DNA from 3 places in the Paenibacillus sp. 2TAB26 genome. Region 1 is predicted to be linked to each of the others. Evidence: riboswitches for the same ligand, from Rfam matches in the RefSeq annotation. Region 1 holds a riboswitch; each other region holds the start of a gene.

Region 1 (8,169 bases):
TCCATCGAGCGTGCTGAAACGATTGCTTCGCAAATAAATGTCGTACTTGAATATTTATCGGGTGATCTTAATCAGGTTACTCGTATTCTTGAGTCTGCCAAAACCAGGCAGCTGCTGGGATTGAAAATTATTTTGGCGCAAGAGGAAGAGCGTAAACGGATCGCTCGAGAAATCCATGATGGTCCCGCGCAATCACTCGCAAATATCGTTCTCCGAACAGAAATTGCAGAACGTATGCTAATCAAGCAGGAATTTGTGATGGTGCAGGAAGAATTAGTAGATTTAAAAGGACAAGTGCGCTCCGGCCTTGAGGAAATTCGCAAAATTATATTTAATTTGCGCCCGATGGCGTTGGATGATTTGGGACTTGTGCCGACTCTTCGTAAATTCACACAGGATTTTGAAGAGAAAACAAAAATACATACCATATTCGAGCTTATAGGTAAAGAAACTCGGATGCCCTCTGCAATGGAAGCGGCGATATACCGCTTAGTTCAGGAAGCTTTTACCAATGCACTAAAACATGCGAGCGCTTCACATGTAATGCTCGAGATTAACTATCAGCCACAGCATATTTCACTCGTAATTCAAGACAACGGCGTTGGATTTAACAGCGATTTAATCGAGCAGGATGCTACTCGAAACGCACATTTTGGATTGGTAGGGATGAGAGAACGCATTGAGCTAATAGAGGGAAGGATGGATATAGACTCAAATCCCGGTAGAGGGACGAAAATTATAATAGATATACCTACTACTGCCGAATCTAGAAAGGAGTAAGATGATGATGATCCAAAGAGCTGCAAGCAATGTGAATACAATCAAAATTTTACTTGCGGATGACCACCAGCTGTTTCGTGAAGGACTTAAGCGGATTCTAAATATGGAAGACGATCTTGAAGTTATCGGCGAATGTGGTGACGGCATTCAAGTTTTGGAGTTTTGCAATCATACCATTCCTGAGATTGTCCTGATGGATATTAATATGCCTATAGAGAACGGTGTCGTGACGACTGAACGATTAAAAAGCATGTTTCCTGATGTTAAGGTTATCATTTTATCTATCCACGACGATGAGAGCTATGTATTCGAAACCCTACGTAAAGGCGCTACGGGTTACCTTCTGAAGGATATGGAGGCAGAATCGCTAATTAACGCCATTCGTTCCGTTGTCCAAGGTCACGCCTATATCCATCCTAAAGTGACAGGCAAGCTTATTAACCAGCTTCGCCGTATGACGTATTTGGATGAGATGGGAATTGTCTCAGGAGCTGCAGCTGCTCAGGAACCGGGAGTTAAGTTCGTTGCTGGCGATGAAAGCCCATTAACACGCCGCGAGGCAGAGGTGTTAAGGCTTATGGCAGAGGGCAAGAGCAATAAGCTCATTGGAGAGTTTTTATTCATTAGCGAAAAGACGGTTAAAAACCATGTGAGCAGTATTTTGCAAAAGATGGAAGTTGATGACCGTACGCAAGCTGTTATCCAATCGATCAAATATGGATGGGTTACACTATAAGAGCTTTTTTGATCATTACTTACATATCGAGCAAATCCCCGTATCGGTTGATGCGGGTTTTTTTGTTTGCAAATATTGTTGTGTAAAAGAAAAACACTCCTAAGCTGTATAAGAACAGCCTAAGAGTGCGTTTTGGAACATATCATCTTAATTATTTTCTTTGTTTTTGTTTGCGAAGAGTAATGAATCCCGCTGAAAGGGCAAATGCCCCGATGAGATAATAGGGAACCGGGCTGCTTTCGCCTGTTTTTGGCAGAGTAGCAAGCGGGACTTGATCTTCATCTACAGCAACCACAGGATCGATTGGCGGCTCGCCCTCCCCGCCTTCATTTACTCCTCCAACAGGTGGATCTTCATCGTCAATTTCAACGATAGGTGTTGCTTCAGGTGACGATGTAGGTGTTATCGTTACCGTAGTTGTTGCAGTAGGCGTGTTGTTAGGCGTGCTCACAGGTGTGGAAGGTGGTGTATTGTTAGGTGTGCTCTCAGGTGTTGGAGTTGGTGTAGCTGTAGGCGTGCTCTCAGGTGTAGGAGTTGGTGTAGCTGTAGGCGTGCTCTCAGGTGTAGGAGTTGGTGTAGCTGTAGGCGTGCTCTCAGGTGTAGGAGTTGGTGTAGCAGTAGGTGTAGTCTCAGGTGTAGGAGTAGGAGTTGGAGTAGCAGTAGGTGTCGATGACGGTGTTGGAGTAGGCGTAGAGCAGGTTTCGCCTTCATTCACAAGCGAAAGCTCTTTCTCCTTGCCCCAATGGATCTTCAGCGTATTAGGTACAGCTTGTGGATCAGTTGGGTTGGCAAGCTCCGTATTCGTTGAAAAGCTTATGGAACCTTTTCCAGGAATTACGCCATTTCCTGTTTGAGTGGAATTCGGGATTTCCCATGAATAAGAAACCGCAATGTCACTCTCGTTGCTTACTTTCCAAGCTCTTGTTTTACTCGGGTCGGCGGAGCAAGCCGTTTCAAGTTTGAGCTTAGCCGTATTAATAACTGCTTTTTGCACAGATTTATCTGTGGTTACTACGATCTGCTGGGTAGCCACTAAATCGGTGGTAAAGCCATCTAAGGTTAATTCTTTTAATGTATAGGTACCGATAGGCAATTCGTTGAATTGCAAAATACCGTCACTATTGGTAACACCGCTTTTGACTAATTTACCGTCTTTCCAAAGCTCGAAGGTAATGCCTACATGAGGAGCCCCTTCGACATCATTTAAATGTTTGTTGATGATGATACTGCCCGTACAGCTGTTCGAAAGCTTTAGATTCCATGCTAAAATTTTGTCGCCATGAGCGCCGGGTCCTAATGTCTTAATTAAATCTCCGCTATAGATATCTAATTGATAAGGCAAACATTTTGGAATGTTAATCGTAACGGAGTAAGTACCTGCTTTTGGATATATAATAGACTGCCCCTCAAAAAATGTTTGCTTGTTGTATGGAATGGTTGTATCGCCGGGTCCAGGTGCCCAGTCAGCAGGGCCTTCATAGCCGGAGAAGCTGACTCTAACACAGTCTTTTAGCGTCTGGAACGTAGCGGTAGCTGTTCCGTTATTATTGACTACGATATTGGAATGCGTGGCAATGACATCCTTGCGATCCGATGAATACTGTGGACAGCTATTCTCATCTACGAGAGCCGCAGCATTCGTACCTTGATTGCTATCACCTTCCGCCATGGCAAGGGAACTAAGCGACAACGAAAAAATTAATAACAGAGCCAGGGCTAAACTGATTTTTTTCCTAAAATAACGCATCTTTCACTCTCCTCTTAGATACGTAGTGGGGTTCCAAGAGGGCCGGTTACACTACTAGCTCCATATAATCCAAGTGTCCAATTGTAGATTATACTTCATCGCTTCCCTAGTTATTTTGATTGTGAAAATCCACTCTCCCTTTCTATATGCGTGCACCGGTTAGATATGCATGCTTTCATATTAAAATGATAACATGTATTGGAAATTGCTCAAGGGTGTTTCTTTGTCAGAAAATGACTAATAATCATCATAAAACAGGATATATTTTTGGCATAACACACATTTTGTCACCTTGTCCCTTGATTGCGGAACCAGTGGGCTCTTCATGGCATATAGTGTCACAAAGAGGAGGTGGCCGCCATGTTTGAACTTCTACTTCTTGTTATTGGCTGTTATGCTTTGGCTGCATTGTCGGTGCATCTGGCGTATCGAATTTGGCGAGGGCGCCAGCAATCCAGCAAGCATTATGTGCTCGTAGCTGACGTTCAGCAAAACAATATGGAATGGTATGTACGTTCGCTGTTTTCTTTCTCTCGGCGAATGGGAAAAAATGTTCGTTTGACGATCGTAGATCAAGGGGTTACAGAGGAGACACTGGCTATTGTTGAACGATTAGCTAGAAGGGGCGATGAGGTCAGGATTCACTTTAATGGATCTAATCCGCTGTCTGGAAGCGAAGACGGTAAGCGCTCTCAAACAGAGGGTGTGGATGGAACTCAGCTGCTATGGCTGCTCCAGGCAGAAGGAGTTGTGTCGCTTTCCGATCACGCGGTGCTAATTGATTTGCAAAATCCGACAGATTTGTCGAAAATGCCATTTTAGTATATACTCTACGGTAAAGAAATAGTCGGAGTGAAGCACACTCAATAACGCAAATGCGTTGTTGGGTGTGCTTTTTTTTTGTTTACAGTGCTTGCAAACATCATTCTCGTTTTGTCTGGGAAGGGAGAGGCTGTATTTAACTTAACAGATGAATAATGAAGTCAGTTCTATAAAATGTCGAGGGAGCGAATAGAGATGAAAGCTCAATTGTATGTTGTGAAAGTGAAAGGCTGCTGGCAGGCTCGACTGACTATCAAGGCAATGGTGGATAAATACTTCTGGATGCATGGAGCGTTTGGTGAAGCGGGATTCTTGAACTACGAGATTGCAGAGGAGGGATGGCTGCTAAAAGAAGAACTGCCGCTCGGGGATGCGTGCATTGCAGTGGAGCTTTGGGATACGGCTATAAAACGTGGCAGCGGCGGCAGAAACGGTGCGAGTAAAAGCTTGAATGAAGGAGGACGAAATACTGATCATGAGGCGATTGAGCTGTTGGCGGCATGTGCGGAGGAAGCAAAAGCTGATGGGGCGGGTGGAGATGCAGCAGCTGGCGGGTTGAATAGTAGTAATCAGAAATCTAGCGAGTTAGAGAGAAATTATCGGAAATACAGTGGTGGAGTAGAGCAAGCAGTTCATAATGGCAAGATTAGTTTCGGGAGTCGTTGGCGCTTTTTGGGTAGTCGAGGGAAGCGGAAAGGAGCGTTGGCGATAGAGAGGTTTTTTGGTTTAGTGGAGAGGTGGGAGAAGGTAAGGGGCGCTGTGGTTGGGGAAATCGGAGGAGCAGCGCTTGCGAATAATGGTGAAAAGCGCAGCAGCGCTAAGCGTGTGGGTGGCGAGGAAGCGCGAGTTTATAGCGCTAAAGAGCTGGGAGAGATCGCGGCAGGAGCGAAGCTCGCCGCGGGTATGCTGCAGGGACGTGCGCTTTTGCGAAGCGAGGCGCACGCCCTGTTGTCTAGCGCAAGCTGTCCCGGTGCCGCGTCAAGCTGGAGAGAATTGCTCCAGCTTGCTTCGCTGCTCGGGCAGGTGCGCCTGAGCGGATCGATCGCCGCCGTGGGTGGCGGGCGATTGGACGCTTTAGGGCGCCGCAGGCGCGAGCGCAGCTGTTTGCGCTGCGGGAGCGGCGAGGCGCAAATGCACCGCACGGCATGTGCAGCGTGCGGGAGGCACTGCGCCTATTGCATGGCGTGCATTGGGATGGGGCGAAGCCGGGAATGTGAGCTGCTTATTACGGGGCAGCGCACGGGGGTGAATTGGACAGAGACGACGGTTCGCGGCTCTGGGAAGGGGTTGAGGCCGCTGACGTATGAACAGCGGCTTGGTAAATGGGGGCTTAGCCCTGCGCAGACAGCTGCAGCAGCCAAGGCACTGCAGTTTGTGGAAGAGCCGCCGATAGACGCGGCATTGTCAAAGCTGGACAAGCAGCGCCAGATGAGAGAGTTTCTGCTTTGGGCTGTAACAGGAGCTGGCAAAACGGAGATGATTTTTCCGCTTGTTGAGTCTGTCCTGCTGCGCGGCGGAAAGGCGATTATTGCCACACCGCGCCGTGATGTGGTGATCGAGCTTGACCCGCGTATTCGGAAAGCTTTTCCTAAGGCGTCAGTCGTAACATTATACGGTGGTAGTGATCAGCGCTGGGAAAGCGGAGATATTACGCTTGCCACAACGCATCAGCTGATGCGATTTTATCAAGGCTTTGATCTCGTTGTAGTTGATGAACTAGATGCATTTCCTTTTGCGGGTGACCCATTGCTGCATTTTGCAGCAGATAAGAGCTGTGCGCCAGGCGCTGCACGTTTGCTGCTGTCTGCTACGCCGCCTAGCGAGCTGCAAAGAGCAGCAAAACGAGGGAAGCTGCCTCATGCAAGAGTACCTGTTCGATATCATCGTCATCCGCTTCCAGTGCCCAAGCTTCTACAAACGACTACAGTAAAGCAGATGCTCCAGCACCGCAAGCTGCCGTCAAAGCTGTTAGCGGCTATGCGGTCATCGCTTGATCGAGGTGCTCAGCTGTTTGTATTCGTACAGCAAATTGTTCAAACCGAGCCTATGGCGGCTTTATTACGTGCTGCTCTATCACATCCTGCTGTTGCGGCAACCTCTTCACAGGATGAAGAACGAACAGAGAAGGTGCAGCGTTTTCGCTCGCGGGATATACGAGTACTAGTCACAACTACCATTCTAGAGAGGGGCGTAACAATTCCTAAAAGCGATGTCTATATTCTCGACGCGGACGGAAGGTTATTTGACGAGGCTTCGCTGGTTCAAATGGCTGGAAGAGCTGGCCGCTCTGCGGATGATCCATTCGGTCGTGTGTTCTTTTGCAGCCATGATCGCAATCGCCCTCAACTGCAGGCAGTACGCCATATTCAAACGATGAACCGCATGGCTCGCAAGCAAGGCTACTTGCTCCCCACACCCAAAGGAGGCTCGCCAAAATGAACGTCTCGCCAAGAGCATGGCTGCAGCGTCTGCAATTCGCTTTCACCACGTCCGCGCAGCTGCTCGCTCCAACGTCTGCCGCATGTCTCCTATGCGGCAAACCGCAAAGCGAGGCTCGCAGCGCGAGCAGCTGCAACCACGCGAAGCTGACGACCCAGCTTCGCAATTCCCTTTGCGGAGCGTGCCTCTCCGCAATACCATGGCTGACCCGCATCGCCTGCCGTAGATGCGGGCGCGGCATCCCATGCGAAGACTGCATACGTCGTCCGCATGGCGCATTCATATGCAACCGCAGCGCGGTTCATTATAATCAAGCGATGCGAGCCATGCTCGCCTTGTATAAATATAGGGGAAATGAGCAGCTTGCTCCTTTGCTCGGGGATATGCTTCTGCCTGCATTCGAGGCGATGACCTTTGAAATTATTCAACAATCTATCGCGGCAAGCAGCAGCAGCCGCAAACCAAAAATATCGATAGCAGACTGCTGGGATGCTGTTACCTACGTTCCTGTAAGTGAAGAACGAGCAGTTGATCGGGGGTTCAATCAAGCGGAGCAGCTCGCGAGCCACATTGCACGGCGTTTTCAGCTGCCGCTTATGGAATTGCTCATTCGTTCGCGGCATTCAGAGAAGCAAAGCTTCAAAACACGCTCCGAAAGAATGCGCGATACGCAATCTCTTTTTGAAGGGAATACGAACAATTTGAGTTTATTAGCCTTTGAATCCCATAGCAAAAAGCATCTAAACGATAGAGCTGTTCGTATACTTTTAATCGATGATATCTACACAACTGGAAGTACGGCAGAAGCCTGCTCTAAGGCTCTGCATCGTTATACTGAGCTTCCGCTTGATATCTATATTTTGACCTGGGCTCGTTCATAATTCAGCTAGGCTGATAGATCTAATAAATAGATTGATAGTGAAAAAGTTAATGCTATCGATTAGAATGTAACTAATAGCTTGTATGGTTTTACAAAAAAAGGAGGGCTCAGAGCGATGAACCTAGATAATTGTCCTCGCTGCGGTAAGCTTTTTGCAAAAAACTTTAGAGACGTGTGTCCGGCATGCATGCGAGAAATTGATAAAGAATATGAGCTTTGTGCAAACTATTTGCGTGAATTTAGAGGCTCAATTATTACTGAGGTATCTGATGCTACGGGTGTCTCGATTAAACAAATTACGAAGTTCATACGCGAGGGACGCATCTCCATTATGAATGCACCTAATATGTCATACCCCTGTGAATCTTGCGGAACTTTGATTCGTGATAATCATCTTTGCGACAATTGTCGCAATCGAATTGAGAAGGACAAGAAGCAGATGTTCCAAGACATATCGCGAAAAGAAGATTTAAAAAGTGCTTACAAGCAAACGGGCGTTTATAAAGGCTTAGAAAGATACAATGATAAATGATTTAAGTTAATATTTTGATGACTATAAAATTTCACTTGACTGAAGCCGATAATACTTGTAAAGGTAATCGGCTTTTTTAGTTCCTGTAAATAATGAGGTGGGTAAACAATGAAAATAAATGAGACGAATCGTATCGGAGCGCTTAATCCTTACCAGAAGCATTCGGAGGCCAGAGTAGGCGGGGCAGACAAGGCAAAGCAGAAGGACGAGGTTCAAATCTCTGCTGCAGCTAA
Region 2 (8,169 bases), on a different contig from region 1:
GCTACATGAAGGAAAACGATATATCGATGCTTCTGCTGGATGGCGAGCTTTTGCCATGGGAGGCGCTGGGAGAAGGTCTCATCGAAAAGCAGTTTAAGCCAATTGAGAAGGGGCTTGAGACAGAGCTTGCATTCCTGAAGGCGAATGGATTCGAGGAAGCGTTCGGAAAGCTTGCGCATGATTTCAAGGAAAGTGGTTTTGAAAAGGATCAGTTTCACCTTAGCAAAGGGGCTATTAATGAGAAATATGGCCTAGCCGTCTACCAAAACTTTAAACATGTTCATTCTATTCTTGAGAAAAACAGGCCAATTGATGAGCATATCAAAGCATATGAAACGTATAAGAGGCAGCTGGAGCTGTATGCCGAGGCTGGGGAGCTTGAATACAAGCCATTTTCGCTGCTCAAAATCGTATACGTAGACGGAAGCGAGCAGCTGCCAGCGTGGAAAACCTCGGAGATGTATCGTTTCCTCTCTGACGATCCATTCATCACGCTTGTTCTGTCTGATGCGGAGAGCTATGAGCTTGCAGAAAAATATTTCTACACGCTTACGGTAGACAATCATATGGAAGGTGTCGTGATTAAGCCGGAGATGCCTCAGCCGTACACGGTTCCCTATATGAAAGTGCGCAATAAGGAATACATGTCTATTATTTACGGTTATGATTATAGATTTCCGCACAAGTACAATAAGCTCATCAAGCAAAAAAATATTACGCAAAAGCTTCGTACATCATTTAACGAGTACCGGCTAGGACAGCATATGCTGGCGATTCCTTTTGCTGAAATTGCTCCAGAAAACGATGGATATCAAGCGGCTGTTGCGAATCTTTTGTTTGAGGTTGCCAAAGAGAAGGAAATAGATCCTAGATTGTAAATCATCAATATACCAAACCTCCCAAAATGGGAGGTTTTTCTACATCATTCGACCTATTATGAAATTGGTTATGGTATATATCGGAATAATATGGAATACTGGTATATGTAAAAAGTCCTAGTAAAAAGCAAAGTTGTCGAAAGACAATGACGCAAAGCCAACAGGCCTAAAGGAAATTTCCAAAGGTGGCTGGGTTGCCAAAAGGATGAGTGATAACATACCTATATCCTCTCCTTAAAAACTTCAGGTTACCGCCTACGTTATGAATAAGAGGGGATATTTAGCAATGAAACAAATGATTAAACGTTTTAATGGCAATGTTAATGTTGGTAGTTTTAATATTGTTCAAAAGTTAGCTAATTTAGGCTACTGGGAGTTTGACCATATTCGCAGAGAAGCATCCTGGTCGAATCAAATGTTCGAAATATATGGTATGAAATCTGATTTCTCGATGACGATTGAACAATTTTTTGAGTTCGTGCATCCCGAAGATCGTGAGCGCGTTAATGAGCAGTTCCACCTTGCAATTGAATCAAAAAAGGAAAGCGTTTCCGAGTACAGAATCGTTCGTCAGGGCGGTGAAGTTAGACATGTGGTGGAAAACATTACGTTCATACGGAATGCCGAAAACGAGATATTGTTGACGATAGGCATGATTCAGGATGTTACGGAAAATAAAAAAATACAGCATCGCCTCACACTAGAAGAGCAGCTTTATAAATCGATATTTGAAAACAATCCTGATGCTGTCTTTTCTTTAGACGCACAAGGGCGTTTTTTGTCATGCAATTCAGTGCTTGAGCAACTTTTTGGATATACGAAAGAGGAAATTATTAATGATAGTTTTCATAAATTTGTAGATGCCGCAGCGCTGGATAAAACGATTCAATATTTTGAGCAAACGGTCAAGACGCTGAATCCTCAAAACTATGATACGACAGGCATTACGAGAACAGGGCAAACGGTCGAATTTAATGTGACCAATATTCCAATCATTATTAATAAAAAGCTTATCGGTGTCTACGGCATTGCCAAGGATATTACGCAGCAAAAAATGATTGAGCAGTCGTTGACTGAGACCGAATTAAAATACCGCAGTATTGTCGAGCAATCCATTGTCGGTATTTTTGTCGCGCAGAAAAACAACTTCGTTTATTCAAATGATCAGCTCAATAAAATGTTCGGTTATGACTCCTTGATCGGTATGGATATTATACAGACGATTCATCCCTCAGACCGTGAAGCCGTCGTTAATCAGCTAACGAAGTTACAGGAGGGGCAGTCTTTATCTAATTTCTGCCACAGAGCCATTAAACAAGATGGGACGAATATTCATTGCGAAGTGCACTATAATCAAGTGTCAAATATGGGTGAGCAAGCGATCGTTGGCGTAGTCCTTGATATTACGGATCGAAGCAAGGCTGAGGAATTAAATCAATATTTGGCTTACCACGATTATTTAACGGAGATGCCAAATCGCAGAATGTTTGAAGACCAGCTAGATAAGCAGCTAAGGGTAAGCGAGTATTTTAAGCAGAGGCTGGCGATCATGCTGATTGACGTGGATCGTTTCAAATATGTAAATGATACGCTGGGGCATCCGATTGGGGATGAGCTGCTGAAACAAATCGCCTTCCGATTGATGAGCAATTTACGTGATGGCCAAACCGTATTCCGACTTGGCGGAGACGAATTTGCAATTATTATAGCTGATGTAAAGCAGCAAAACGAAATTAAGGATATGGCAGCTACTATTATTAGGCTTATCAATGAGCAATTTTTGATAGAAGGATATGAGCTGAATGTAACTGCAAGTATTGGAATCAGTCAATCGCCTGGCGATGGGAGCTCGGTGGAGCAGTTGATGAAAAATGCGAATGCGGCTCTTTATCATGCGAAGTCCAGAGGCAGCAACCAATCACAGTGCTATTCCGCTTCTTTAAATGTGCAATCATTCAAATTATTTTCACTCAGCAATGATTTGCGTAAAGCGCAGGAAAGAGGAGAGCTGTTCCTTCATTATATGCCTCGCGTACATTCGCAAACGATGGAAATTGTTGGCGTTGAGGCGCTGCTGCGCTGGAATCATCCGGATTGGGGATTGGTTGCTCCGTCTGAATTCATACCGATCGCAGAGGAAACGGGGCTTATTGTATCGATAGGAGAATGGGTGCTTCGCGAAGCCTGTATGCAGCATAAACGGTGGCAGAGCTTAGGCCTGCCTTCGGTTACGCTGTCGGTTAACTTTTCGGTGCAGCAGCTTCTTCAGCAAAATATATTGCATACCATCGATCAGATCATCGAGGAGACAGGAATTTCCCAAGATCGATTGGAAATTGAAATAACGGAAAGCTCCTTTATTAGCAATGAGAATGCGGTGACTGAATTGCTGCTGGAGCTGAAGAAAAGAAAAATCAAAGTATCGCTTGATGATTTTGGAACCGGCTATTCCTCTCTTTATTTATTGAAGCGCTTGGCACTCGATACGATCAAAATTGATCGGTCATTTATCGAGGAGTTGATGACGGATCGTAGAAATAAAAGCATTATTGAATGCATTATTCAATTGGCTGGCGAACTGGGCATGCAGGTGGTGGCCGAAGGTGTTGAAACGAAGGAGCAGTTCAACTATTTACGCGAGCAGCGATGCGATGAAATCCAAGGTTATTATTTCAGTCGTCCAGTAGAGCCGGACAGCATCGTACAACTTTTGAGCCGAAGATCTTGTAAAGAGCCTGCTTTATTTATGCCAAGTAAAGAGGTGCTCGTTAATCGGAGAAAAAGCTTTCGAATCGATTTGAAGCATTGTCTATTGGCAGAGATGACCATTACGATGTTCAAAGGTAGCAGTGTGAAGCTTGGGAGTACAGAGGTGTTTGTTCGAAACATCGGACCAGGCGGGCTCCGGTTTATTGTTGGTGTGAAGTTGCCCGTTAACAGCGATATTCTCTTGATGTTTAAGACGAAAATTCTTAATCAAATGTATGTGCTATTCGGATTTATCGTCTGGTACAATGAACTGGGCAAAGACATTTATGAATATGGTGTGCAATTTCAATTAAAAGAAAAGCAGCAGGATGAGCTCGTCAATACGCTTAATTTCCTAGCCATTAAGCAGCGTGATGGCATGCTTCCTCAAACACAGGTGTATGTGGGAGATCCGATACTCCGGATTAAGGAATTGAAAAAACATAATTAAAAATGAGATGGAAAAAGCATTTTACATTCGGTAAAACCGGGGCGTGAAATGCTTTTTTTGTGCAACATAAAAGTTTTGCCGCATCGGTCTTTGGGTAAAAGGAAATAGTAGTTATTGAAAAGGAGGATGTGCGCTTGAAACTTACACCGGAACAAAGAATTCAGCTGCATGGCTTTAATAATTTAACGAAGTCACTCAGCTTCAATATGTATGATGTGTGTTATACAAGAACGAAAGAAGAGCGTGAAGCATATATCGCCTATATAGACGAACAATATAATTCGGATAGGCTGACGAATATTTTGGAAACGGTATCGGATATTATTGGAGCGCATGTGCTTAATATTGCAAAGCAGGATTATGAGCCGCAGGGTGCCAGCGTTACTTTGCTCGTATCGGAAGGGCCGGTAATTGGCGGACCCAATGAGTCGTTTGAAGAATCGCCGGGTCCCTTGCCTGATTCCGTAGTGATGCATTTGGATAAAAGCCATATAACGGTTCATACGTATCCGGAGTATCATCCGAACGAAGGGATAAGCACGTTCCGCGCAGATATTGATGTATCGACCTGCGGCGAGATCTCACCGCTTAAAGCGCTGAACTATCTGATCCATTCATTTGATACCGATATTATGACACTGGATTATCGTGTGAGAGGTTTCACGCGCGACATTAATGGTTATAAACTTTTTATTGATCATGATATTAACTCGATTCAGAACTACATACCGAAGAAGGAATCTCTTTTGTATGACATGATCGACGTTAATATTTATCAAGAAAATGTGTTTCATACCAAATGCAAGCTGAAGCAATTTGATTTGAACAACTATTTGTTCGGCTATACGAAGGATTCGTTGTCAACCATAGAGCAAGAGGAAATTACGAGAAGATTAAAGACCGAGATGGATGAAATCTTTTATGGAAAAAATATAAGGAGCTGATTTTCTCATGTCTAAATCGTCATCACAAAAAAATATTAACCCGCCGCAGCACCAAAACCGTCAACCGGGCATTGAATCCGAGATGAAGCCGCTGCCGATTTTTGAATCGGATTCATATAAAGCGGCAGGCAAGCTGAAAGGGAAGACAGCTATTATTACGGGTGGAGATAGCGGCATTGGCCGCGCGGTAGCCGTTGCTTTTGCCAAAGAGGGCGCGGATTTAGCGATCGTATATTTGAATGAGCATGGCGATGCAGAGAAGACGAAGGAAGTTGTAGAGAAAGCTGGCGTGAAATGTTTGCTTATTGCTGGCGACGTCGGCGAAGAGGATTTTTGCAAAAGTGTCATCGAGCAGACGATTAAGGAGTATGGCAAGCTGGATATTTTGGTGAATAACGCAGCAGAGCAGCATGTGCAGCAGAAGCTTGAGGATATTACGTCGGATCAGCTGGTGGCTACGTTCCGAACGAATGTGTTCAGCATGTTCTATTTGACGATCGTCGCTTTGCCGCACTTGAAGGCATCCAGCTCCATTATCAATACGGCATCTATAACGGCATACAAAGGCAATCCGACGTTAATTGATTACTCCGCTACAAAAGGAGCAATCGTTTCCTTTACGCGCGCATTGTCAGTAAATTTGGCTGAGCAAGGCATTCGTGTTAACGGTGTAGCTCCCGGACCGATCTGGACGCCGCTTATTCCAGCGACATTCGATGAGCAGTCCGTAGCCACTTTTGGCTCAGATACACCGATGAAACGACCAGGACAGCCGCATGAGTTAGCAGCTGCCTATGTCTACCTAGCTTGTGATGATTCCAGTTATATGTCAGGCCAGATGCTGCATATTAACGGCGGAGAAGTTGTAAACGGGTAAAGTAGGTATTACAAGAAACCATGCTGCTTCGCATAATTTCCCCAGTGCGGCTGTCTGCCATCGACGTCGGTTATGCCGAACTCATCAGACAGCTGCCAGCTCGGGAATACTTGTCCGGATCTTTCAAGCAAATCGCTGCTTGCTGCAAGAGCTGCGATTCCGCGTCCAACAAAATATGGCGTTTCCGATTGGCTGAAATGCTCGGCATCTGGCTTGCCGCCATGCACAGCATCAAGCCACGTTTCTTCCGTTACTTCAAAATGCTCAAGCATTTCCTCAGAACGAAGGAAGCCGGGGGTTACAGCAACAGCCGTTACTTCATGGGGCTTAAGGTCAGCTGCCATTGCTGCGGCAAGATGAATAGGCGAAATTTTGGCCAAGCTATAAAACAAGCTTCCGCGATAACGGTAATCGATTCCGTCCGTTACTTCAATAATTAGTCCCTTTCTCCGTTTCACCAGCAATGGAGCCCCATAATGACTCGTAATGAGATGAGCTTTTACGGCACGCTCTTGCATTAACAGGCCCTTGCTTAACGAATGCTCCCAAAACGGCTTTCCCCATTCCGTTAATTTTTCTCCTCCCCAAATGTTATTGACCAGCACATCCAGTTGTCCATTTTGCTCCTTATTGATTTGCTCGAACAAAGCCTGAACGTCCGCTTCAACTGTATGGTCCACTCTAACCGGGATGCCCACGCCTCCTCGTGCAGTGACCAATTCGGCTGTTTCTTCAATCGTTTCCGCTCTGTTCAAATCGGAGGCTTGGCCGCGAATGCTTCTTCCTGTGCAGTAAACGGTGGCTCCTGCTTCTCCAAGACTTACTGCAATACCGCGTCCAGCTCCTCGTGTAGCTCCAGCAACGACTGCGATTTTTCCCTCTAATGGTTTCATTGTATCTCTCCATTCCGATTTCTATGGTTTACTCTTTGTCAGTTTAGCAAACGATATACGACAACTACTGTCATATATTCATGCTACAATGAAAAAAACGGATTAGAGCAGCACAGGAGGCCTAGCATATGAGAGCGGGACGGTTAATTGCCATCCTATTATTGATGCAAAACAGCGGGAAATTGACGTCAAAAGAACTTGCGGAAAAGCTGGAGGTATCCGAGCGTACCATCATTCGTGATATGGAGTCGCTTAGTGAAGCGGGCATTCCGGTTTATGCGGAGAGGGGAGTGCACGGAGGATGGGTTTTATCCGAGGGGTATCGAACCAATCTAACGGGTATGCATGCGGATGAATTAGTGTCTGTTATCGTTGGCAGTCCATCTTCTTTGCTGAGCGATCTAGGAATTGCGAGTCATTATGAAGCGGCTGTTCAAAAAATACTGGCTGCCTCTCCTGCTGAAGTGAGCAAAGGGGCAGCTCTTATGAAGCAAAAGATTCATATTGATGGAGCGGGCTGGCATCAGATGGAAGAGTTAATGCCATTCTTGTCGATTGTGCAGGAAGCCGTTTGGGAAGAACGATTATTGCAGATTCGCTATCATCGCGAGGACGGTATCGCCGAGCGAATCGTCTCTCCGCTTGGACTCGTTGCTAAGCGCAACGTTTGGTATTTGATTGGCGAAGTGAACGGGGAGAAACGGACCTACCGAATCTCAAGATTATTGGATGCCCTTATGCTGGAGGAGCGTTTCGAACGCCCAGCAGACTTTGATCTGGCTCAGTACTGGGAACAGTCCATGGGTGAATTTAAGCAGAGACTGCCGCAATATCCAGCTGTTATTACCTTTCATGATACGGTGCTCTCTCGGCTATCCAAAGAACGATATGTGAAAATCGTAGAAAGCAGCCCTTCGCTGAAAACGAGTTGGTCATCGGCGCGAGTTGAATTTCAAGGATTGGAATCGGCGTGCGAAATTATTTTAAGTTATGGTTCACGAATAGAAGCGGTTGAGCCTGCAGAGCTGCGGCAAAAAGTGATGGCTGAGGCAATGGCCATCAACCGTCTATATATCGAATTGTAAAAAAAGAGGATGCCCGACGATGGGCTTCCTCTTTTTTGGCGTGTCACGATACTTATTAAGGCATTACAACGGCAGGTCTCGTTTGCTGAAAGTGAGGATACCCGCCATAAAGCCAGCAAGACCGATCAAGAAGAGTATGACCAAAGCGAGTACCGGGTCGCTGCTGCCGCTTGCGATTTCGCTTGGCCTATATAATGAAAAGAGGGAGAAATACTTTAACCAGTTTATATTCGCGCTTATTTTGCCGAGCATATCGAGTCCGAACATGCCGAATGTAATGACCCCTGAGATGC
Region 3 (8,169 bases), on a different contig from region 1:
TGCATCCTTGATAAGCTCATACTTTTTCTTGCCCTTCTTTAGACCCGCATCAACTGTCGTATCAATCGTAACCCATTTCCCATCCAAGTACACTTCGTTCCAAGCATGATAAACATCCACATAAGTAGATTGTCCCATCAAGAGCTTCGTAGGGATATCCACGCTCCGCAGCATTGCCGCAAACAATGAAGCGTATCCGTAGCAGATATCCTTTCTCGATTTAAATGTGAGATCAATATTGGGGAGGTAATCAACTGACAGATTAGCAGCTAATTGATTATCATAACTTACATTCGTAATAATATACTCGTAGATTGCCTTTACTTTCTCCATATCCGTTTTTTTATTGCTCGCTAATTCTTTTGCCTTGACGATGGCGCTGCTCGCATTCGACCAGTCAATGTTCTGGATGGAATTCAAGTACAAAACCTTGTTGTCTTTCAAATCAAGCGTCACGGTTTCTTTCTTCGCCAGTTTGTATTTGTTGCCTGTTGTATTCTCTAGAACAGATATCGTATATTCGCCATTGCCAAGCTGCAATGGAAACTTCTCAGCCGTTTTTCCGCCGGTTAGATTATATGTATAATTTGATGCGCCTTTTGCGATCATAAGCTTCGTTTTCACTTTAGTGTTCACTGTATATTGTACGGAGACAACACCCTTATCTAAATTCCCCGTATTGAGCCAATCAGATGAATCCGCTTCATTTGCCTGAACGACCGTTACATGGATGGATGCAAAAAGAACAAAAGCTGCGATGACTAACATAAATTTACGCATGAATATACTCCCTTCGGTAGCTGGCTGCCATCTTACGGAAGGCCCTTTAGCTTTGCGTCCCTACCTTTCGATAGGTTTGCCATTATCGTGTGAAGCGCTTTGTGATGAATTTCCCCTATACAAACAAAAAAAAGCCTGTTCATTCGGTAGCTGGCTGCCATCTTACGGAAGGCCCTTTAGCTTTGCGTCCCTACCTTTCGATAGGTTTGCCGTTATCGTGTAGCGCTTTATTAGTTCTATTCTACCATATGAATCTAGCAAATCAATAGATTGTACTACAATATCAATCATAATTTGAATGTTTTTAAGGATTGTTGTTGCAAATTCTCGATATTAGAAAAAAAAGAACCTTATGGCTTCTAAAAGCCATAAGGTTCCTTGGTCTCTTTCTTATTCAGCAGAACGCTGATCTCTCATATGAGGGAACAACAGTACATCACGAATAGATGGAGCATCTGTTAGAAGCATGATCAATCGGTCGATACCGATTCCTAGTCCGCCTGTTGGCGGCATGCCGTATTCCAGAGCGCGGATAAAGTCTTCATCCATCTCATGCGCCTCGTCATTTCCATGCTCACGCTCAACAAGCTGCGACTCGAAACGCTCACGCTGATCGATCGGATCGTTAAGCTCCGTAAATGCATTAGCATGCTCACGTGCTACGATGAATAGCTCAAAACGATCGGTGAAGCGTGGATCTGCTTCGCTCTTCTTAGCAAGCGGCGAAATAGCAACCGGATGTCCTGTAACAAAGGTTGGCTGAATAAGCGTGTGCTCACCGAACTGTTCAAAGAAAGCGTTGAGAATATGACCAAATGTCATATGCGGATCAACGGCAACTTTGTGTTCTTTCGCCAAACGATGGGCTTCCTCGTCGCTCATTTCCACGCCGAAATCTACGCCAGTCGTTTCTTTGACAAGCTCAACCATGCTGACACGGCGCCACTGAGGTGTCAAATCAATCTCTTGGCCTTGATAAGTGATTTTCGTTGTTCCAAGAACCTCTTGCGCAATATGTGCGATGACATTCTCTGTCAATGCCATAATATCCTTGTAATCAGCATAAGCCTCGTAAAGCTCAATCATTGTAAACTCTGGATTGTGGCGAGTCGAAATCCCCTCATTCCGGTATACACGGCCGATCTCATATACTTTCTCCAATCCGCCTACAATCAGTCGCTTCAAATGAAGCTCGATTGCAATACGCATGTAGAGCTGCATGTCCAGCGCATTATGATGCGTTTCGAAAGGGCGTGCTGCAGCACCGCCTGCAATGGAATGCAGCGTTGGTGTTTCTACTTCTAAATACCCGCGGGAATCTAGGTAGCGACGCATGGATTGAATGATTTTGGAACGAGTAATAAAGGTTTGTTGGACGTCGGGATTCACGATAAGGTCAACATAACGCTGACGATAACGAAGCTCGACGTCTTTCAAGCCATGATATTTATCGGGCAATGGAAGTAGCGACTTTGTCAAAACTTCAATATCACGTGCTTTGACAGAGACTTCGCCTGTATTCGTTTTGAATACAACGCCTACTACGCCAATGATGTCACCGATGTCTAGCAAATCAAAAGCTGCAAACTTATGCTCTTCAACGGAATCTTTACGAACATAAATTTGAACCTTGCCGCTCAAATCTTGAATCGTAGCAAAACCCGCTTTGCCCATGCCGCGTTTCTGCATAATACGGCCAGCAATACGCACTTCAACCGCTTTTTCTTCTATTTCTTCTTTACTGAGCCCTTCATAGGCTTGTACAATATCTTTGGCGTTATGAGTGCGTTCGAACTTTCGGCCGAATGGGTCCACACCTAGCCCTCTAAGCTCGTCCAATTTGTTTCTGCGAATTTGCAAGAGCTCACTTAGCTCCTGCTGTTCATTGTTTTCTTGTTCCACTTCTTTCATCTCCTTGATCATTCGGCAAAAGCAAGCAGCTGTCACCGGATTCATGCAGCAAAATCTCGTTTCGCAATAAAATATAAGCAATGTATAGACCTGTAATATACGTTCTTATATTTTAAACGTTCAAAAAGCTTCCTACAAGGAAGCTTTTTGAACCGCTCATAGCAAACATTATTTTTTGATATCGAGAATTTTGTATTGAATAATGCCGACTGGTACGCTAACTTCGACAACGGTGCCTTTTTTCTTGCCTAGAATCGCTTTACCAACCGGGCTTTCATTTGAAATCTTGTTTTGCAAAGGATCTGCTTCCGCTGTACCAACAATGGAATAATCCATTGTGTCGCCATACTCCATATCCTCAACCGTTACGATCGAACCGATGCTCACGGTATCAATATCAATATCGTCATTATTTATAATGCGCGCATTGCGCAACATTTTCTCAAGGGTAAGAACACGGCCTTCGATAAATGCTTGCTCATTCTTCGCATCTTCATATTCCGAGTTTTCGCTTATATCACCATAGCCAATTGCTACTTTAATACGTTCAGCTACTTCACGACGCTTGACCGACTTTAAGTGCTCTAATTCATCTTCGAGCTTTCGCAGCCCTTCTTGAGTCAGAATGATTTGCTTATCGTTCATCTTTCCGATTCTCCTGTCATGTGACTAATTTTTCATACCTTGTATGAATTCACTGTTACCTAATATATTACGCTTCTTATTCCTCATACCAACTGTTGTTTGAAGCGCTCTTGATGTCTTCGTTAGATTATATTGCACGATTATATTGCAAAGTTACCCTGAATGTCAATCAAAGCCAGACGACCCATTGAAACCGTTTCATTTCTGAAATGTAGAGCAGAAGCCGCATGATAGCGGCTTTTGTCGAATGGTGTCGGCTCGCTCCCGTTACGGGGTAAATCGCATAACCGATCTATTTGTATTTTAGTAAGCATCTACTTCTGCAGAACCCGCTTCATTGCTGAAACAGCGCTGACAGCTTGAAATTCTTCGTCCTCTCCAAGCGAGTGGACGTAGTTTTCCAAAATCGCTACCATCGGATCACGGCCGGTATGTTCGAGCAGCCTTTTGCATCCTCTGGTGAGAAAACGTCGCCATTCCCAATTACGGGAATCGATACCGCTACTTTGACATCCTTTATAATGTCCCAATTAGCCTTACCCGTATACTACCATGCAAAATGGCCTTGTCGCTTACCATCTCCGCACATACAAGACCCGTTCCAAACTCCTTGTCAATTAATCAAAGGCAGGATAGCACACGCTTGCCATCGGCGCTAGCACTACTCTGTTCTTCATTTCGATGCCACCGATTTTCAGCATGTCACTCCTTCCTCCTCTTCTAACTGCTTATTGTTCATGTCTTGTGTACCAGACAGCACTATTCACGGTTATCAGACATTAATTCCTCATAGCTGATTCCGAGCGTCTTTGCGATATGATTTAATAACTTCGTATCCGTCTTTCTTGTTCCTCGCTCCAATGAGCCAAGAACGGCCACCGATACGCCAAGCTCCTTGGCCAGCTCCTGCTGAGTATAGCCCTTCAGCTTTCGAAAGGCTCTGACGCGCTGCGCCAATTGATTGTTTTCCATAACGTAATGCCTTCCTTTCCATCCAGAAGCGCTGCTTCAGATACTGCGCTTACCTCGGACTGCAGCCGATGTGTTTGATCCAAAACATCATGCAGCGGAACGAGAACGAACGACCGCTCCATCATACGCGGATGCGGCAAAGTTAATTCCTCTTGATCCATTCTGACATTATCGTATAGGAGCAGATCAAGGTCAATGGTTCTCGGTCCCCAACGAATTTGTCGAACTCTACCGAGCTGCTGCTCGTACTCCAAAAGCTGACGCAAAAGCATTAATGGAGATAGTGTCGTTCGTACAGCTAATGCCATATTGATAAAGGGCGGTTGCTCTGTGTAGCCTACCGGATCAGTCTCATACATGCCTGACACTCTGCTTACCACGATGCTCGGGTGCGCATCGATGAGGCTAATCGCTTCCAGCAGCAGTTGCTCACGGTTTCCCATGTTAGATCCTAAAGCAATATATGCCTCTGCCTGTGCGCCATCAAGCGGGAATTGTTCTTCCATCATTGTCCCGCTTTCTGCGCAGTTCTACCGTTACCCCGTCAAAATGGATATCAAACGGCGGGTTTGGCTTCGTTACTCGAACCGTCACTTCATTTACCATAGTATAAACTTCCAGTACTTGCGATGCAATGTGACCTGTTAAAGCTTCGATAAGCTTAAACGGAGGGCCCTCTACAATCGTTTTCGTGAGAGCGTGGATTTCTGCATAATTCACCGTACTGTTCAAATCATCGGTTAACGCCGCTTGCTCCAAATCCATTTTGAGTTCAACATCCACATAATATTTCTGGCCTAGCTTGTTTTCTTCAGGAAATACGCCGTGGTAGCCGTAAAACCTCATCCCTTTGATCATCATTTTATCCATTATAGTCACTCTCCTAACGATGTACCTTATTTAAAATAAGAAATGGCATTCAACAACACAATTAATGTCGGTATAAAATGGCGTCCGTCATAAGTGCGGTACGCTTAATTGCACGCACATCATGCACACGTACGATTTGGCAGCCGTGCGCAATGCCAAGAGCAACCGTCGCAGCCGTTCCCTCAACAAGCTCATCAACAGGCAGATTCAGCGTCTGCTTAATGAAACGTTTACGCGAGGTGCCAAGCAGCACCGGATATCCAAGTGCATGCAGCTCGGATAGACGGCCAAGCAGCTCCAGATTATCCTCATAGGTTTTGGCAAAACCAATACCCGGATCTAGCCAGATTTGATCTTCAGCGATGCCAGCCGTTCGAGCAATGCTTACACTGCCCTGCAAATCTGCAAGTACATCGGGAACAAAATCATTATAGTCTCTCGCATGGCGGTTATGATTGATGATGACAGGACAAGCATATTCAGCTGCAACTGCGGCCATATTAGGGTCGCCCTTAAGCCCCCAAATGTCATTAATAATATGAGCACCCGCCTCTAACGCATGCCGTGCAGTCTCAGCTTTGTATGTATCGATGGATAAAGGGATGTGCGGCAGCGCCTTACGCAATGCCTGAATAACAGGAAGGATACGCCGCAGCTCTTCCTCCACTCCCACCGGTTCAAATCCTGGACGTGTCGATTCACCGCCAATATCAATAATATCAGCACCTTCCTCCACCATCGCTTTCGCACGGGCAAGAGCCGCATCGACACTCGTATAGCTCCCGCCGTCCGAGAATGAATCAGGTGTCGCATTCAAAATGCCCATTATCAACGTACGCCCGCCTAGCTCCAGCCTCGTTCCGCTGCCAAACTCATATGCTCTTTTATAGAAATTTGGTTGTTGATCCATTGTTAGACCGCCATCCTTCTTCTTAATGTTACATGATTATAGAGCTTAGATAGCTCCAGCATCACCGTCAATTGTCGTCTGTCGGTAAAGAGTAAGCAATTGCTTTGTAATAGAACCTGCTTGACCGTTGCCGATAACTCTACTCACCCCGCCAGCTTCTAATAACAGAGTAACGGGAACGAGCTCCTGAATGGAATTGGTGAGCCAAATCTCATCGGCCGTTTGCAGCTTCTCTAAGCTATAAAGGCCCTCTTCGGTTTCATACCCTGCACTGCCAGCCAGCTCCAGAACTCGCTCGCGTGTAATGCCCGGCAATATGCCGGTGGCCAGTTCAGGCGTATATACAACATTGTCCTTAGCAAAAAACAAGTTGCTCACGATTCCCTCCGCCAACCATCCTTCTCGGCTGAGCATAAGACCCTCGGCCCCAGACGCAGCACCACTGGCAAGCAGCTCTCGCTTAGCAATAATATTGTTCATATAATGGAGAGACTTAAAGCGAACCTCGCCCTCAGGCGTATTCCTCCTTGTCTGCAAAAGCCGCAGCTCCCGTCCGCGCATATGAACCGCATCATTAACCGGCGGCAACGCCTTTACAAGCATTAACACATTCGGCTGTTCATAATCTCCTGTCGGCAACCCTAGCTCAGCTTCGCCTGCACTGACGGTTAGTCTTATATAGCCATCTTTTAATTCATTCGCCTCAAGAAGCTCGTTAACAGAGCTTCGCAGCTCCTCCATATTAGGCGTGTACTGAATTCCTAGCTGATCACAACCTGAGCATAACCGCTTCATATGCCTGTCTAGTAAGTAAGGTTTCCCCTCATACGTGCGGAAAGTCTCGAACAAACCTATACCGTACAAAAAGCCGTGATCATAAACTGAGATCACGGCTTCGCTCGCATCCATTACGGAGCCGTTCAGTTCGACCTTCATCGCACTGCGCCCGTCCGATTTTGCAAGAAATTACGAAGCATCGTCAAGCCATGCTCCGTTATAATGGACTCAGGGTGAAATTGCACCCCTTCAATTGCATATTCCTTATGACGCAAACCCATAATTTCTCCTTCATCGGTTTCCGCTGTTATTTCCAAGCAATCAGGCAGCGTTTCACGGCGTACGATAAGAGAATGATAGCGAGTAGCGGTAAACGGTGATGGCAAACCTTCAAACACGGATTTTCCTTGATGATAAATGGCAGACGTTTTACCGTGCATCAGCTTCTCCGCACGTACCACTTCCCCGCCAAATGCTTGTCCGATCGATTGATGACCAAGACATACGCCAAAAATCGGGATTTTACCTTTAAAATGCTCGATTAGAGATAAACTAATGCCCGCTTCATTCGGTGAACACGGACCTGGTGATATTAAAATATGATCGGGCGCTAATGCTTCGATTCCGGCTAAATCTATTTCGTCGTTTCTTTTTACCGTAATATCTTCCCCAAGCTCACCCAAATACTGTACTAAATTGTACGTAAAGGAATCATAATTATCGATGACAAGTATCATGTTAAGGCTCCCCCTTTTTCCGTTTCCGCTGCCAAATCGACTGCTGCAAACCGTTCGCTGTACTGAATGGCCTTCCATAACGCCTTCGCCTTGTTTAGCGATTCTTTATATTCCCGCTCCGGCTCAGAATCAATAACGATGCCTGCTCCCGCTTGAATATGAACAACGCCTTCCTGAAGCACCATTGTTCTAATAATAATATTAAATTCCATATCCCCGCTGTAGTCAATCCATCCAAGCGAGCCCGTATACGGTCCTCTGCGTGTCGGTTCAAGCTCTTCTATGATTTCCATTGTGCGAATTTTTGGAGCACCTGTAATCGTTCCTCCGGGGAAGGTAGCCGATATAACATCGTAAGCATCTTTTCCGTTTGCAAGCTGTCCTACTACCTGAGAAACAAGATGCATAACATGCGAATATTGTTCAATAACCATAAACTCTTCGACCTTAACCGTACCGTAGGTTGAAATCCGCCCAAGATCGTTCCGCTCCAAGTCAACGAGCATAATATGCTCCGCCCGCTCCTTCTCATTCGTGAGAAGTTCGTCAGCCAGGCGCCGATCCTCT

What was found. Region 1 has a riboswitch for cyclic di-GMP ahead of AB4Z50_RS01140 (SpaA isopeptide-forming pilin-related protein). Riboswitches for the same ligand answer to the same signal wherever they lie in the genome.
Region 2: linked by a shared signal. The riboswitch ahead of AB4Z50_RS07425 (EAL domain-containing protein) and the one ahead of AB4Z50_RS01140 (SpaA isopeptide-forming pilin-related protein) in region 1 are both predicted to bind cyclic di-GMP.
Region 3: linked by a shared signal. The riboswitch ahead of AB4Z50_RS30225 (transglutaminase-like domain-containing protein) and the one ahead of AB4Z50_RS01140 (SpaA isopeptide-forming pilin-related protein) in region 1 are both predicted to bind cyclic di-GMP.

The regions. Positions count from the first base shown of each region.
Region 1 is NZ_JBFRGC010000001.1:263,761-271,929, forward strand. It holds gene AB4Z50_RS01130 (sensor histidine kinase) at 1-780, shown strand, start outside; gene AB4Z50_RS01135 (response regulator) at 788-1,516, shown strand; gene AB4Z50_RS01140 (SpaA isopeptide-forming pilin-related protein) at 1,668-3,263, opposite strand; cyclic di-GMP riboswitch class II at 3,295-3,378, opposite strand; gene AB4Z50_RS01145 (hypothetical protein) at 3,624-4,085, shown strand; gene AB4Z50_RS01150 (DEAD/DEAH box helicase) at 4,281-6,524, shown strand; gene AB4Z50_RS01155 (ComF family protein) at 6,521-7,405, shown strand; gene AB4Z50_RS01160 (TIGR03826 family flagellar region protein) at 7,520-7,936, shown strand; gene flgM (flagellar biosynthesis anti-sigma factor FlgM) at 8,045-8,169, shown strand, end outside.
Region 2 is NZ_JBFRGC010000005.1:332,959-341,127, reverse strand. It holds gene AB4Z50_RS07430 (metallophosphoesterase) at 1-878, shown strand, start outside; cyclic di-GMP riboswitch class I at 995-1,080, shown strand; gene AB4Z50_RS07425 (EAL domain-containing protein) at 1,165-4,077, shown strand; gene speD (adenosylmethionine decarboxylase) at 4,212-5,021, shown strand; gene AB4Z50_RS07415 (SDR family oxidoreductase) at 5,029-5,898, shown strand; gene AB4Z50_RS07410 (SDR family oxidoreductase) at 5,907-6,791, opposite strand; gene AB4Z50_RS07405 (helix-turn-helix transcriptional regulator) at 6,920-7,876, shown strand; gene AB4Z50_RS07400 (ABC transporter permease subunit) at 7,940-8,169, opposite strand, start outside.
Region 3 is NZ_JBFRGC010000035.1:299-8,467, forward strand. It holds gene AB4Z50_RS30225 (transglutaminase-like domain-containing protein) at 1-780, opposite strand, end outside; cyclic di-GMP riboswitch class I at 793-871, opposite strand; cyclic di-GMP riboswitch class I at 923-1,001, opposite strand; gene lysS (lysine--tRNA ligase) at 1,171-2,691, opposite strand; gene greA (transcription elongation factor GreA) at 2,860-3,336, opposite strand; gene AB4Z50_RS30240 (tRNA-dihydrouridine synthase) at 3,746-3,859, opposite strand; partial or broken gene AB4Z50_RS30245 (tRNA-dihydrouridine synthase) at 3,871-4,037, opposite strand; gene AB4Z50_RS30250 (helix-turn-helix domain-containing protein) at 4,096-4,308, opposite strand; gene folK (2-amino-4-hydroxy-6-hydroxymethyldihydropteridine diphosphokinase) at 4,260-4,814, opposite strand; gene folB (dihydroneopterin aldolase) at 4,792-5,178, opposite strand; gene folP (dihydropteroate synthase) at 5,240-6,088, opposite strand; gene pabC (aminodeoxychorismate lyase) at 6,134-7,024, opposite strand; gene pabA (aminodeoxychorismate/anthranilate synthase component II) at 7,021-7,602, opposite strand; gene AB4Z50_RS30280 (anthranilate synthase component I family protein) at 7,599-8,169, opposite strand, start outside.